Regions from separate parts of the Kocuria sp. SL71 genome, predicted to be linked through region 2. Evidence: riboswitches for the same ligand, from Rfam matches in the RefSeq annotation. Region 2 holds a riboswitch; the other holds the start of a gene.

Region 1 (7,551 bases), 2.6 Mb from region 2:
CGACGTCGAGCCCGTCCTCGCTCACGAGGTGGAGGCTGTCGGGAGTGCCCCGATGATCGACGAGGGTGGAGAAGAAGTGCGCGATCGACGAATGCGGCGACTGCTCGCGCGGTGCGTTGAGAACGACGATGCGCATCCGGTCGCGGCCCGCGGATGCGTCGCTCGAGTGACTGGTTTGCTCCGGCAGGAACCGGTCGCAGAAGGCGCGCAGGAGCGAGGCGTCGTAGAGCGCCAGGTGCCGGTGGTGGTTGCGGCCTCGGCTGGCGGGATCGGTGCTGCCGGAGGTCATGAAGACAGCGGCGGCATCCTTCTCTGGGACGGTCGTGAGCGTGAGGCGCTTGAACGCGGTCAGTGGCACAGCGGGGATCTCGCTCCAGTGTCGCAGCCGGTCGGGTGTGGCCTTCCGGCTGCGGCAGTACCGCTGGTACGCGGGGTTGGCCTCGAATTGATGGGCGAAGAGCCGCAGCGCCAGCGCGTCGAACGTGGCGGGATCAGGCTCCTCGGACTGGATGAAGGCGAGGATGTCCGCATCGAGTGTTGAGAGATCTGCAGTGTCGTGGCTCGTGGAGTACGAGGCTGTCGTCATCGTGGAATCCTCTCGTTCAGCGATCGAGCAGGCCCGCTGCGGCGGGCGCGGTCGCGCGCGTGTCGCCTTGTGCCGGAGAGGCGGGTCGGGTGAGGAGGCTCAGCACCAGCGTGACGAGCCCCGAGCCCAGGAGTGCTGCGGCGAATGGCCCCAGCGTCAGCCCGTCCGCGAACGTCGTGACCGCCAGGGCATGACCGGGATCGAACCCGGTGACGACCAGCCCGTACCCGGCGGCGGACACGAGGCCCGCGACCGCGCCGGTCAGCGCACCCGTCCGCGTCGTGCGGCTCCACAGCCCCAGGAGGACTGGCACCAGGGTCGCGGCGCAGAAGAGGTCCGCGATGAGGAAGAGCCGCAGGACGGAGAACCCCTGGAAGGCGATCGCTGCGGGGATGAGCGTCGCGATGACTGTGAGGACGCGTGCCCCCGTGACTCCCAGTCGTGGCGCGCGCACGGCGATCGCGGCAGCGATGCCATTCTGCAGCGTGTCCGCGGTTGAGGCGATGAGGGTGAGCGTGAGCACGAGGATCGCCAGGAGCAGCCACGTGGGCCCGCCCGCCACGAGCGCGAAGAACGGTGCCGGGGGAGACCCGGGATCCAGACCCAGGACTGCCGCGACGATGCCCACACACCCGGCCGCGACGACGATGGGGAAGCGGGTGAGCGATCCCAGGACGGCGCCGCGGCGCAGTGCGGTGAGGTCGCGGGCGGCCCACACGCGCTGCCAGTAGCCGTTGTGGAACAGCGTCGTCGCGGTGACCGCGATGGCGACGGTGACACCAGCCTCGATGCCGGTCCAGTCGACGGTGAGGAATGCGGAGGCGGGCAGGGCAGGGGTGCTGGCCCCGGCCTCGGCGGTGGTCAGGGGTGCGGTCTCCAGCAGGCCCAGGCCGCGCAGGGCCAGCCAGCCCCCGATGACGATGACGAGAGCGAAGAGCAGCCACGACTGCCAGCGGTCCGTGCCGATCGAGGCGCGCAGCCCGCCCACCGCGGTGTAGGCGGCGGTGACGGCCGCGACCGCGATGATGCCGATCCGGGGATCCAGGTCGGAGATGCGGCCCAGCACGCTGCTGACGGCGGTCAGCTCGGCCGCCAGCGCCGTGAACATGTAGAGCATCGAGATGAGCAGGACGTAGCCCCGCATGCCGGGACCGAAACGGAGGCGGACGAACTGGGCGAGGTCGTAGCCCTCCGGCAGCAGACGGCGCAGGCGGCCACCCACCAGCAGGAGGCCCACGAGCGGCAGGACGACGCCCACCCCGTAGCCCACGGCGGCGGCGATCCCGCCGGTGGCGCCGACCTCGGGGGCGGAGAAGAGCATCCAGGAGCCCACGCCCGAGGCGAAGAACGACAGGCCCAGGGCCGCGCCGGACTGGGTGCCGCGGGCAACGGCGAATTCCTCGACGGATCGGTCCGCGCCCGTGCGCAGGCCCACCACGAAGAAGCTCGCCAGGGTGAGGGTGAGAATGAGTGCTGTGACAGTGGTGCTGAGCATCGACGTGTCCCTTCGCCGGCATTACCCGGACAGGTTCGTGCGGTCGACGGCCAGTCAGCCGTCCTCTCAGCCCGGTTCACCGAGCTCCCGCGTCTGTTGTTCGCCGTCGACTCTAGCCCATGGGGTGGGGACGTGGTTTATCAGGCACGATCGGGCGTCGATCGTGCACGGGCGCGGCTGGCCGCTGTCAGCGGTAGACCTCGCGACGGTGACCAATGGCGAGCACCATGCGCTGCGCGACAACCCGGTCGAGCTTGCGCAACGACTTGAGGGCCGACTGCGAATACGTGATCTCGTATTGCACGCCGTTGAAGGAGCTCTCGAAGAAGACGCCGCCGGCGACCATGCCGGAGGAGATGTAGAGGGTGAAGAACACGAGGATGATGACGCTCAAGACGATGCGCAGCAGGCGCGAGCGGTCGCGCAGACGGTTCTCGAAGAAGCTGGGCACGGTGATCGAGTTGCGCGACACCTCCGTGCACGCGCGCAGCCGCGGCGCGACGATGAGCCAGTTGAGGTACGCACCCAGCGTCAGTCCCACGGCGATCCAGCTCGCCGATAAGGTCACGCCCTCGTGGATCGTGTCCCACAATCTCCCGCTCGACGACGCCCCGGACGCCTACGCACACTTCGACGCCCGCGATGACGGGTGGACTAAAGTGGTGCTCAACCCCACCTCCTCCTAAGACTGACGCGGGACGTGGAGGCTCGAGTGTCCACTCAAGGAATGGGGTAGCAAGAGAACTTCAAGGCCGCCGGTCTGCTTGTGCTCTCGCCTGACATGAACCGCGGTTGCTTCCCTGGTGCCTGAAATCAGCTGAAGCACTCTAGGGTGAGGAATCGAGACTCTGAGAAGCCGGTAGGAGCACGCGAACTGACAACGCGGAAGGAGTCGACTTTTGACGACTCACAAGAGTGAACCCATCGGGACGACGCAAAACCCGACGGGGGAGGTAGTGGTCGGGGTGGTGGCTGATCCGGTCGCCACCACCCTGTCAGTCGCGAAGCATCTCGAACGAGAACTGCCTGGCCTACTCGCCGAGCAGCTCTCTGACGGTCGCTGGAGAGTGGACGTGCACCGAGAGAGGCTGCCTCCCAGTGACGAGAAGCGGTTTGAGATGATGGACCTGGCAGTCGAGCGTAAGCGGGAACATGGCTGGGACATCGCAGTATGCGTGACCGACCTCCCACTGATGATCGACCGGCGCCCCGTCGTCGCTGACGCCGACCACAGTCGGAACGTGGCGGTGGTTTCACTGCCGGCCTTCGGGGCCATGAGCCTACGAAGGCGAGTGTCAGAGGTGGTGACACAGCTCATTGGGGACATGCGCGGCGGGACCATTCCGAAGGACGGGTCCCAGGCGCATCGGCGGTCACGGGTCCCGGCTCTGGGCGGCGCCTTCGAGAGGACGACCCCAGACCAAGACGGGGTCGACGTCCGTATCTTCGCGAACCGCGGGCGTCTGCGGCTGCTCGTGGGAATGGTCCGGGATAATCGCCCGTGGCGGCTGGTCTCCGGTCTCCGAGGGGCGTTGGTGGGAGCGTTCGCGTTCAGCGCGTTCTATCTGTTGAATGCCACGCTGTGGGAACTCGCACTCACCATGGCAGCGTGGCAGCTGGTCGCCGTCGTCGTTGCCTCAATTACGGTGATGATCACTTGGCTCATCGTCTATCACCACCTCTGGGAACGAGCCAAAGATCTGCCGCCGCAGGAACGTGAGCGAACGGTGCTGTTCAACGCGTCGACTGTCTTGACCCTCGCTATTGGGCTGACGTGCGGCTATGCGGGGCTGTTCGTCCTGAACCTGACTGCCGCGCTGATCGTTTTCACTCCGGAGGTGTTCAGCCAGTACGCCGGAGACGGATACGGACTGGGCGAGTATCTCCTGGTGACCCTGTTCGCGACCGCCGCTGCGACGATCGCGGGTGCGATTGGGTCTGGCTTCGAAAGTGAAGAGTCGGTGCTCGAGGCCGCCTATAGCTACCGGGAGCGCGCACGGCGCGAGGCGCGGCGCCGCTCACGCGGCGCAAAGAACAATGACAGCGCGGTCCACGACGCGGCGCAGAACGACGACACATCTCGTGCAGAGGACTCCGATGCAGGTCCGGACCACTGAGGAGGCAATAGGTCGGCGGTGGATGGTGGGGCTGAGATTCTTGGCGTACGTAAGCCCTGCCCGAATGAATGCCCGCTGAGGGATCCCTCAACGAGCTACTGCTTTCGTTTTCGGTACGATATAGGAGCGATCACCATAGCCATAGTGAATCGGCCCAGGTTCTCTGCCGCTCGCCGGAGGACCTGCCGGCGTTCTCCGAGGCGATCGTGTCCCAAATTGCGGGCACCACAACAAAGGAAGAGGAGACATCATGAGTGTGACCAAGGGATTGCTGGTCAGGTTTGACGCGTTGCCCGGCAAGGAGGACGACGTGAAGGAGTTCCTTGACAGCGGCCGTGCGCTTGTTGAGGAGGAGCCGGCGACCACCGCGTGGTTCGCGATCCGCCTCGGGCCCTCCTCCTTCGGGATCTTCGACGTGTTCCCCGATGACGCCGGACGTGACGCTCACCTGTCCGGCCCTGTTGCGGCAGCTCTCGGCGAGCAGACCGGTGCGTTGTTCTCCGAACCGACGATCGAGAAGCTCGACGTGTTGGGCTCCAAACTTCCCGCCTGACACCACAGACCGGGAGTACTGACCCCGACATGAGGGGTCGTTGCGCGCGGTGGCTTCGGCCTGACACAGCTCGTTGACGTCGTGGCAGCGGCTCCTTAATCTTGTGGCCTATCGCACATCCCTAACAGATCGAGGAACCGCGATGACAGGAACTGACGACGACGTTGCCCCGACGCGTTCACCCGAGGTAGCAGTGATCGGGGGCGGGATCGTCGGTCTGTCGACGGCGTACGCGCTGCGGGAGCAGGGCGTGCCGGTGCGCTTGTACGAGGCCGGTCTGCCTGGAACGGGTCAGTCCGCGGGCGAGTCGCGGATCTTCCGGCATGCCCACGACGACCCGCGACTCGTCGCTTTCGCGCGCGAAAGCCGCGGCATATGGGATGAGTGGGCCGAACACTTCGACGTCGAGCTGGTCTCATCAGACGGTGTCGTGGCGATCGGCGACAGCGCCCTGGCGCGGCTGCGGGTGCTCGACGAGGTCGGCGGCGTGGAAGCGCACGAGATCGATGCAGTCGAGCTCGCCCAGCGAATGCCGCTGCTCGCTGGGTACTCGGGGCCAGCGATGCTCGACGAGTCGGGCGGCGCGATCCGCACCCGCGCCGCGATCACGGCACTCGCGGGTGCCCTCGGAGATGCCGTCACCACCGCAGAGGTCATCTCCATCGATCCCCGCGCCGATGGGACGGTCGAGGTGCGCAGCGTCGCCGACCGGGCTGTCTACTCCAAGGTGGTCGTGTGCGCCGGCCGCGAAACCGCCCGCCTGGCCCGCAGCGTCGGCCTGTCGTTGCCGGTTCGCCTTGCCGCACACGTCCGGCTGACCTTCGACGTGAAAGACGCCGCCCCGGCACGAGTCGCGTGCCTGCAGGACAGCAGCGGCGTCTTCGGCGAAGTCGGCGTGTACGCGACGCCGCTACCGGGCAACAGCAGCTATTCGGTCGGACTCAGCGACACCGTCGGCGTCCGCGACGACGGAACGTTCATCGACCCTGCGGCGATTCGATCGCTGGACGAACGCGCGCGCAAATACGTGACACGGGCGCTGCCCGGTCTCCACCCAGAGCCGCGCGACTTTCTTCACTGCTGGGTGACCGACCTCCCATGGAGCGAGGACGGCGTGGCCGTGTGGGAGACAGACTCTGTCCTTTTTGTGGCCGGTCACAATCTGTTCAAGCAGGCACCTGCGCTGGGTCGCGCTCTTGCCCGGGCTGCGACCGGCGGCGGTCTCGCCGCCGACCTCACGCCCGCCGCTCGCCTCGGCGAAGCCCAGCGATAGTTCGCCTGACCCCAGAACGGACGCACTCAATGGGTAAACGTTTCCTCGTCGAGGACAACGGCACCCCGCCCTGGGTCAACCCAAAAGTCGCGGCTGGACAGCAGTCACCGGCTCAACCACCTCGTCATGGGGTGTCTTCATCGTGAGGATCGGTACTCGGAGGTGCCGCAGCGGGATCCGTCACTGCGGGATCAGCTCGCGGTGCGACCCGGCGCGGGATGATGAAACCGCGTCGCAGTGCGGGGTTCGCACCTAGCCGTTAGGTTGTGAATCGGCCCATCCCGGGTCGATGTCCGGTGCGGCTGCCCCTGACATCGACCTGGGAATAGTTGACACGTCCACCAGGTTGACGGGGGCATGAAGGCATTCGGATTCCTCAGCTTCGGTCACTACGGCTCCGGGCGCGGCCCCGGCGATCCCGACGCGCGTCAGGTCCTCCACGACGCCGTCGAGATCGCCGAGGGCGCCGACGAGATGGGCGTCAACGGCGCGTACTTCCGCGTCCCTCTACAGGTACCGGCAGACCTGGTCTGGGCTGCATGTGTCGGGGTCCGGGTGCGCGGCGTCGTGCCGGAGGTCGGCGATGGTGCCGTGCAGGCCGGTGAGCTGGGCGATCTGCTGCTCGATCTCGGCCAGGCGCGCGTCGAGGAGGTCTCGCACGTGCTCGCAGGGCGCGTGGCCGCTGTCGCGGATGTCGAGGATTTGGCGGATCTGGGCGAGGGTGAGGCCTGCGGCCTGGCCACGGTGAACGAAGTCGATCCGGGCGACGGCGTCGGGCGCGTAGTCGCGGTACCCGGATGGCGTCCGGTCGGCCGGGGGCAGCAGTCCCTGCTCTTCGTAGAACCGGAGCGTCTTCGAGGTGGTGCCCGCGCGTTCGGCGAGTTCTCCGATGCGCATTGCGGCCTCCGATCATTCGGCAGGGGCCACGCTTGGCCTTCCCCTGCACTGGAAGGTCCAGTATGGCTGAAACGGAACAGAAGTCCAAGCCTTGACGGGAGCAGCGATGCCTACGAAGTACGATCTCGCCATCATCGGATCGGGCGGCGGAGCGTTCGCCGCCGCGATTCGCGCGACCATGCTCGGGAAGTCGGTGGTGATGATCGAGCGTGGCACGCTCGGCGGCACCTGCGTGAACACGGGCTGCGTGCCGTCGAAGGCCCTCATCGCCGCCGCCGATGCACGGCACGTCGCCGCCGACGCCGCCGACCGGTTCCCGGGGATCGCGACGACGGCAGGCCCAGTGGACATGCCCGCGCTGATCGCCGGGAAGCAGGCGTTGGTCGAGACGATGCGGGGCGAGAAGTACGCCGACGTCGCCGATTCATACGGGTGGCACGTCCGGCGGGGAGACGCCGGGTTCGCGGGCACCCCGGACGCGCCGGTGTTGGATGTCACCGCCGCAGACGGAGCGGTCGAGACGATCGAGGCCGAGCACTACCTGGTCGCCACCGGTGCGCGGCCGTGGGCTCCGCCGATCGACGGCCTGGACGAGGCCGGGTACCTGACCTCGACCACGGCGATGGACCT
Region 2 (7,551 bases):
GGAGATCGAGAACTCCCTACTGCCGTTCAGCCGGACGCTGACCGCGCTCTTGGCGATCCCCATGTGACGAGCGAGGTCGCTTTGGGTGCGGCGCCTGCGCCCGAGCCATGCGCGGACTTCATCGCTGACGTGGTGGGCGACGGGATTGTCGCGCTGGTCCTGCGGCCTCGTAGTCATGGCGGGATTGTATCGCGGTGCGTGGCCAAGGTGCGCTCCAGGCGACACGAAGTTCTCGAAACAAGATAGATGATCTTGACATAGGGTTCTCAAATCGAGCACGATGATCGCATGACGAAGCAGAAGCAGCTCGCGCTCCAGATCCGATCCCGGCTGGCGCTGCGCGACATGACTCAGAAGCAGCTCGGTAAGGCGCTCGGGCTCGGTCATGCAGCCCTCTCGGCGCGCATGAACGGGCACAAGGACTTCACGTTCACAGAGCTGATGAAGACGGCGGAGGTGCTCGGGGTCTCGCTCCGGGATCTGCTGCCGGCAGACGAGAAGGAGGCGCATCGATGAGCACGACGACGATGACGACGAACCCGCAGCCACTGAACGAGGCGGATGCGCGCGAGCTGACGAACCAGATCGCAGAAGGACTGGCTGATGTCCACGCGCTGATCGTGCAGGCCTGGGAGGGCCGCGTGTGGGAGCCGCTGGGCTACGAGACGTGGGACGCCTGGATCGATGCGAACTTCCGTGGGCTCCAGCTGCGTCCGCCGCGTGAGCAGCGCGACGAGGTCATTCAGTCCATGCGCGAAGCCGGCATGAGCATGCGGGCGATCTCGCAGGCCACGGATCTGTCGTACAGCACGGTGCAGCGTGTCGCGCCGGCAGGTGACCCAAATGGGTCACCTGAGGAGTCCTCGAACGTCGTGGGTCTGGATGGCAAGTCCTACAAGAAGCCCAAGAAGTCGGTTCCGATGGCGGAGCACGCTGCCGAGTTCGCCGACGTCTCCCTGGACGGGCTCGGGATCCCGATGGTCGATCCCGCAAACCTGCCTGGCGCGGATGCCGATCAGGTGCTCTCCGGGGACGTCTTGGACCCGGAGCCGGACTCCGGTGAGGAGTCGGAGCCGGCGGAGTCTGCCTGGTGGGAGGAGCCGCGACAGGCGCTGCTCGAGGCGGAGTCCCGGTGCGCGGCACTGCTGAAGCAGCGCAAGGCGGAGCCGCGCTTGACTGAGGATCCGCAGGATCCGGGGCCGTCTCAGCTGACGATGGCCGCAGCTCGGACCGTACTGGCAGTCGGCGGCGTGACCGTCGATCTCGGGGTCGAAGACCTCGACGGAGAGTCGCAGGAAGCGCTGCGGAAGGTGCTCTCGACGGTGATGACGTCGCTGGACGGCGTGATCGGTGATCTGGATGAGGCCGAGGATGACAGCTGAGCGCACAGAAAACGATGCGCGCCCGGCGGCATTCGGACGCGCATCACATCAGCTGAAGACGCCTCAAGGGACTGCCGCACGGATAGGTGACATCTGATCTGGCTTGCCCACTGGGCGGCCTGGAAGGATGTGCACCATGCCCGCTCCCTACCCCCAGGAGTTCCGCGAAGACGTCGTGCGAGTGGCCCGGTCCCGTGAAGACGGCATCACCATCGCGCAGAACGCGAAGGACTTCGGAGTCCACGAGATGACGCAGCACAAATGGATCCGCCAAGCCGACATCGACGACGGCAACCGCCCCGGCAGGACCCGGGAGGAATCGACCGAGCTGCGCGAGGCCCGCAAGCAGATCCGGCTGCTCCAGCAGAAGAACGAGGTCCTGCGCCGTGCCGCGGCCTACCTGTCCTAGGCGAACCTGCCGGGAAACGGTTCTACCCGCTCGTGAGTGAGCTCGCCGCTGACGGGATCCCCGTCGCGGTGTCCCTGCGGGTCCTGAAGCTCTCCCGCCAGCCCTACTACCGCTGGCGAAGCCAGCAGGTCACCCAGGCCGAGCTGATCGAGGCATACCACGCCAACGCCCTGGTGGACGCCCATCGCGACGACCCCGAGTACGGCTATCGGTTCCTGGTCGACGAGGCCGCCGAGGCCGGCGAGGTGATGTGCGAGCGGACCGCGTGGAAGATCTGCGGGGACAACCAGTGGTGGTCGGTGTTCGGGAAGAAGCGCGGCAAGAACGGAAAGCGTCCCGGGCCGCCGGTCCACGACGATCTCGTGAAGCGGGACTTCTCCGCCGATGACGTCAACGAACTGTGGCTGACCGACATCACAGAGCACTGGACCGACGAGGGAAAGCTCTACCTCTGCGCCATCAAGGACGTGTTCTCAGCCCGGATCGTCGGCTACTCGATCAGCGACCGTATGAAGGCACGACTGGCGGTGAACGCCCTGGACAACGCCGCTTCCCGCCGCGGTGACGTCGCTGGCTGCATCGTGCATTCGGACCGAGGATCCCAGTTCCGGTCACGCAAATTCGTGCAGACGTTGAACCGTCATCACCTCATCGGGTCGATGGGGAAAGTCGGTGCCGCTGGGGACAACGCCGCGATGGAGTCCTTCTTCGCCCTGCTGCAGAAGAACGTCCTGGACCGGAAGCGGTGGCGGACCCGCGACGAGCTCCGGATCGCCATCATCACCTGGATCGAACGCAAGTATCACCGCCGCCGTCGACAGGCCCGTCTGGGTCGATTGACCCCCATCGAATACGAGACCATCATGAACCCCGCCGTGAGCCTCGCGGCCTGACACCCCAACTGTCACCTATTCGTGCGGCAGTCCCTTGCTGATGAGAACGTCGCCGAGTTGTCGATGTTGTGCGGCTATGACGATGACCTGACGAAACAGGCCACGGCGACGTCGAATCGGATCCGGGGCCTGCTGACTCAGATCCACCCCGGACTGGAGACCGTCATCGGTCCGCACCTGGACCATCCGGCGATGCTGGCTCTATTGGCGAAGTACCCGACGCCCAAAGTCTTGCGTCATGCCGGGAAGCACCGAGTCGAGACGCTGCTGCGCAAGCAGGCACCGTGGGCGTGGAAGCGGTGGGCGACCGCGATCTTCACCGCACTCGACGGGCAGACGGTGGTGGTATCAGGTACCGACGCCGCCGGCCTCGTCCTGCCCCAGCTGGCCGCGTCGTTGGCGCAGACACGATCGTCGCGGGATGAGGTACTGGTGCGCATCGAGGAATTGGTCGAGGCGCATCCGCTTTTCGAACTCCTGACGTCGATGCCGGCAGTCGGCGTCAGGACTGCTGCGAGGATCCTGACTGAGATCGTGGGTAAGGACTTCGAATCAGCCGGACACCTCGCATCGTATGCCGGACTGGCACCGGTGACATGGCGATCGGGAACCTCGATCCGAGCAGATCACTCGTCCCGGCGGGGGAACAAGATCCTCAAACGAGCGTTGTTCCTATCCGCGTTCGCGGCGTTGAAAGACCCGCTGTCGAGGGCGTATTACGACAAGAAACGGGCCGAACATAAGAAGCACAACCAAGCCCTGATCGCGTTAGCGCGCAGGCGCTGCAACGTGCTGTATGCGATGCTGCGCGACGGCTCCTACTTCCATACACCCGAGGTGGCGACCGCCGCCTGAACCGAACCGTAGCGGAGTACCAGATCAGTCCGGGAGCTGGTTCCCAGACCGATCATCCCTGCCTTTCGACTCCTACCGAATATTCTTGAAGAATCTGGCGGCTACCCCTTGACTTAAAACATAGGGGCACCCCCCCAGACCAGCACGGGGATGAATGCGGCCCGAACTATGTCGATCGTGAGGTTGGCCTGGACGACGTCGCGGACGATGGCGCGGTCGCGTCATTAGTGTCGTCAAGGAGAGTGGTCCTGGTAGCGAAGGTGTGGTTCATCACGGGGGCGTCCAGAGATCTCGGCAGGATGTGGGCAGAAACTGCCCTGGAGCGAGGAGACAGCGTCGCGGTGACGGCGCGGGGAGTGGAGCCCCTGGCGGAGCTCGCCGATCGGTTCGGGGAGCGTGTGTTCGTGCGTGCTCTGGACGTGAGGGACCGGAAGGACGTGTTTGCCGCCGTCGCAGAGGTGCGCGAGCGCTTCGGCCGGATTGACATTGCAGTCGGCACGCGGGCTACAGCTACACCGGAGCGATCGAAGAGCTCGACTTCGACGAGGCCAAGGCGAACTTCGACACCAACGTCTTCGGCGCGCCCTGGTTCATGCAGGCAGCGGTGCCGGTCCTGCGGGAGCAGGGCGACGGACACATCACTGGGATAGGTGCGCAGGCGATCCCAACACCAGCCCCCGGCAGCGGCCTATCCGCGCCGGGTGTATCTGTGACGGCGTTCTGGTAGACTCGGGTCGTACCGAGGGGTGTTCCGTCAAGGGGCTGAGATACCACTGGACGTTGTCAGCGTGGTGACCCTAGAACCTGATCCGGATCATGCCGGCGAAGGGACTGGTCTAGCAGGGCTTCTTTCCCTCGCTGGCCTCCACAATGGGAGGTCACAGTGTCTAATGCTGTCGTTCCTGACACTTCCTCATTTCACGCGTACCCAAGGGCTGCGGTCATTTCTGTCCTCATCAAAGACGACCATGTTCTTTTAGTGCGACGTGCGAACCCTCCCGATGCAGGATTCTGGGGTTTCCCGGGTGGGAAGATAGAATTCGAAGAAACAATCACCCGAGCCGCCGAACGCGAACTCCGTGAAGAAACCAGCATCATCGGTAAGGCCACCGGTGTCTTGACCTCCGTTGACGCGTTCAGCCAAGACGAAAACGGACCGTTGGACAGTCATTTCGTGCTCGTCGCCGTGCTCTGCCGGTGGCACTCGGGGCAACCCCACGCTGGCGACGATGCCCTCGAAGCGCGCTGGTTCGCCCTCGACGAAGTCGATGAAGCCCGGGTGACCCTGAGCAAGGATGTCGCGGAGGTCGCTCGGTACGCCGCCGCACAGCAGCAGAAGGAAGGGTGTTCATGACGATCTCCAACGTCCTATCCATCGCAGGAACCGACCCCACCGGTGGGGCAGGCATCCACGCCGATCTCAAAGCCTTCTCAGCGATTGGCACCTACGGCATGGCCGTGATCACCGCGGTCGTGGCGCAGAACACGCGCGGTGTGCGCTCGTTCATGCCCCTTGATCCGTCGTTCGTCGGTGAACAGATCGATGCGGTGTTCGACGATGTGCGTGTCGACGCGGTGAAGATCGGTATGGTCGCCAACGCCGCCATCACCGAAGTCATCGCCGATCGCCTGCACCACCACGAAGCCGAGACCGTGGTCCTGGATCCGGTGATGGTCGCCAAGAGCGGCGACAGGCTGCTGGACGACGATGCGGCGGCGGCCATCCGGGACACCCTCGTGCCGCTGGCCACGGTCATCACCCCGAATCTTCCCGAAGCCGCTGTGCTCCTCGATACCGAGGATGCCACCAATCTGCGGCAGATGGAGGACCAAGCCACCCAGTTGCGTGGACTGGGCTGTCAGTGGACGCTGCTCAAAGGCGGGCACCTCACGAACGAGACGGTCAGTGTCGACTACCTCGCCGGCCCCGACGGGGTCTCCACCTACTCGTCTCCCCGGGTCGAGACCCTCAACGACCACGGCACCGGTTGCACCTTGTCCTCGGCAATCACTGCGCTGCTGCCCGGCCACTCGGTGCCCGAAAGTGTGGACCAGGCGAAAACCTACCTGCAAGGCGCTCTGGTTGCCAGCGGTCGCCTCGACGTCGGCCAGGGGCATGGTCCTTTGCACCATTTCCACCAGTTCTGGCCGCGCGGGTAGGGATGTAGAACAGCCCCGCCTCGTTCCTCGCGTTCGGGGCCAACCACTTCGACTCATGAAAGGAGCCGTGACTATGACGCGAAAGATGTTTCTCGCAGGCCCGTTCAAAGCTCTCGTCGATGCCGACACCCATGTGATGGGCGATGCCGAGATCGACAAGTACACCTCGATCATCGACTTCTTCGAAGCCCAGGGGTGGGATGTGCACTGCGCCCACCGCAGAGAGGGCTGGGGTCGTGAGTTCATGGAACCCAGCGAGTGCACAAGCATCGACTACAGGGAGATCGCCGCCTGTGATGTCTTCGTCGCGTTCCCGGGTGCACCCGCGTCCCCGGGCACGCATATCGAGATCGGGTGGGCCTCAGCCTGGAAGAAGCCCATCGTCTTGCTCCTCGAAGAGGGAGCTGAGTACGCGTTCCTCGTCCGGGGCCTCCCAGCGGTCGCCTACGTTGAGATGATGACTATCGATCCCGAGTAGCCCACCGCGCCACGCATCCTCGCTACGATCGAGCGCGTGCAGGCAGGAGTCGTCAGTGAAGCCTGAGTATCCCGACCTCCACACGCTCTACCTGGATTCACTGCGACAGGTCTACACCGGGTTCGAATACCAGAACAGTCCCCGTGGGCAGGACGAACGCGAAATCATCGGCTTCACCGCGCGCCTGACCAACCCCGCCCGGCGATATTGCTTGGCGCGGTCGCGTCGGCAGAACATCATCTTCAACTACGCCGAAGCACTGTGGTATCTCTCGGGGAAGAACGACCTCGACTTCATCCGCACCTACGCGCCCTCGATGAGCCGGTACAGTCCCGACGGTCTCAGCCTGCCGGGCACGGGGTATGGTCCCAAACTGCTCAGAGACGTCGGCGGCGAGACCGCGATCGAACGAATCGTCAACATCCTCAACGACGATGACCCTGCGAGCAAACGTGCCGTCCTGCAGATCTTTGACGACTCCGAAGACATCTACCGCCGCAACATCGACGTCTCCTGCACGCTAGCTCTCCAGCTATTGCGCCGTGACGACCGTTTGCACATGGTCGCGTTCATGCGCGCCAATGACGCTTACATGGGACTGCTCAACGACACGTTCTCCTTCACGTTCGTCCAAGAATTCCTCGCCTCGATGCTGGGACTGGCTCCGGGCGTGTACATCCACAACGTCGGCTCGATCCACATCTACGAAAAAGACCTCACCAAGGTGGGCAGCCTCCTCGACGGCGATGAGCAGACGATCGTGGAGGAAGCCACCCTACTTCCACGGCTACCCTCGGGAGCGAGCCTGGACCAGGTGCACCAGGTATTGGACTTGGAGCAGTCGATCCGTGCAGACAGGCTCCCAGGCCGCGCACTGGCGGCGTCTGACCTTCCAGAAGCGTGGGTCGACATTGTCCGCCTGTTCTGGATCCACCGGCAGATCCAATGTCAGCGACCAGTCGACCCATCGATGATCGGCGACCTCCACCCCCTCCACCGGGAGCTGGTCGTGAATCGATGGCCCAGCATCGAAAACGCGAGCGTGAGGGCGGTGCAGCAGTGACGACATCATGGACGACTCCGGCAGTATCAGCAGGGTTCGATGCCTACGACGACTATGTCGAAACCCGACTCGCCTACACCCCGCTCGTGAACGACCTCCAGACCGCTTGCGGCCGAGAGGCGGTCGTGCTCGATTACGGGTGCGGCAGCGGAAAAGTCTCACGACGCCTCCTCGACGCCGGAGCCACAGCGCAGGTCATCGGTGTCGACATCAGCACCGACATGGTCGCGCTCGCCCGGTCGCAGACCCCGCAACCGACGGCACGATTCCACACCATCGACAGCGGCCACGTACCCTACCCTGACGCCACA

What was found. A riboswitch is a leader RNA that binds a small molecule or an ion and turns the genes downstream of it on or off. The one in region 2 is predicted to bind thiamine pyrophosphate.
Region 1: another riboswitch for thiamine pyrophosphate. It lies ahead of OVA15_RS00770 (sodium:solute symporter family transporter); the one in region 2 lies ahead of OVA15_RS12665 (NUDIX hydrolase).

Annotation. Positions count from the first base shown of each region.
Region 1 covers NZ_JAPPRE010000001.1:168,227-175,777, forward strand. The annotation lists gene OVA15_RS00765 (LuxE/PaaK family acyltransferase) at 1-586, opposite strand, end outside; gene OVA15_RS00770 (sodium:solute symporter family transporter) at 603-2,081, opposite strand; TPP riboswitch at 2,072-2,182, opposite strand; partial or broken gene OVA15_RS00775 (sodium:solute symporter family transporter) at 2,377-2,643, opposite strand; gene OVA15_RS00780 (hypothetical protein) at 2,981-4,198, shown strand; gene OVA15_RS00785 (putative quinol monooxygenase) at 4,449-4,751, shown strand; gene OVA15_RS00790 (NAD(P)/FAD-dependent oxidoreductase) at 4,894-6,024, shown strand; gene OVA15_RS00800 (heavy metal-responsive transcriptional regulator) at 6,532-6,921, opposite strand; gene merA (mercury(II) reductase) at 7,028-7,551, shown strand, end outside.
Region 2 covers NZ_JAPPRE010000001.1:2,773,124-2,780,674, forward strand. The annotation lists gene OVA15_RS12640 (helix-turn-helix domain-containing protein) at 1-177, opposite strand, end outside; gene OVA15_RS12645 (helix-turn-helix domain-containing protein) at 289-516, shown strand; gene OVA15_RS12650 (hypothetical protein) at 513-1,382, shown strand; one part of gene OVA15_RS12655 (IS3 family transposase) at 1,519-1,788, shown strand; one part of gene OVA15_RS12655 (IS3 family transposase) at 1,791-2,684, shown strand; partial or broken gene OVA15_RS12660 (IS110 family transposase) at 2,718-3,539, shown strand; gene OVA15_RS13500 (SDR family NAD(P)-dependent oxidoreductase) at 3,800-4,189, shown strand; TPP riboswitch at 4,272-4,388, shown strand; gene OVA15_RS12665 (NUDIX hydrolase) at 4,423-4,893, shown strand; gene thiD (bifunctional hydroxymethylpyrimidine kinase/phosphomethylpyrimidine kinase) at 4,890-5,699, shown strand; gene OVA15_RS12675 (nucleoside 2-deoxyribosyltransferase) at 5,773-6,177, shown strand; gene OVA15_RS12680 (thymidylate synthase) at 6,233-7,240, shown strand; gene OVA15_RS12685 (class I SAM-dependent methyltransferase) at 7,195-7,551, shown strand, end outside.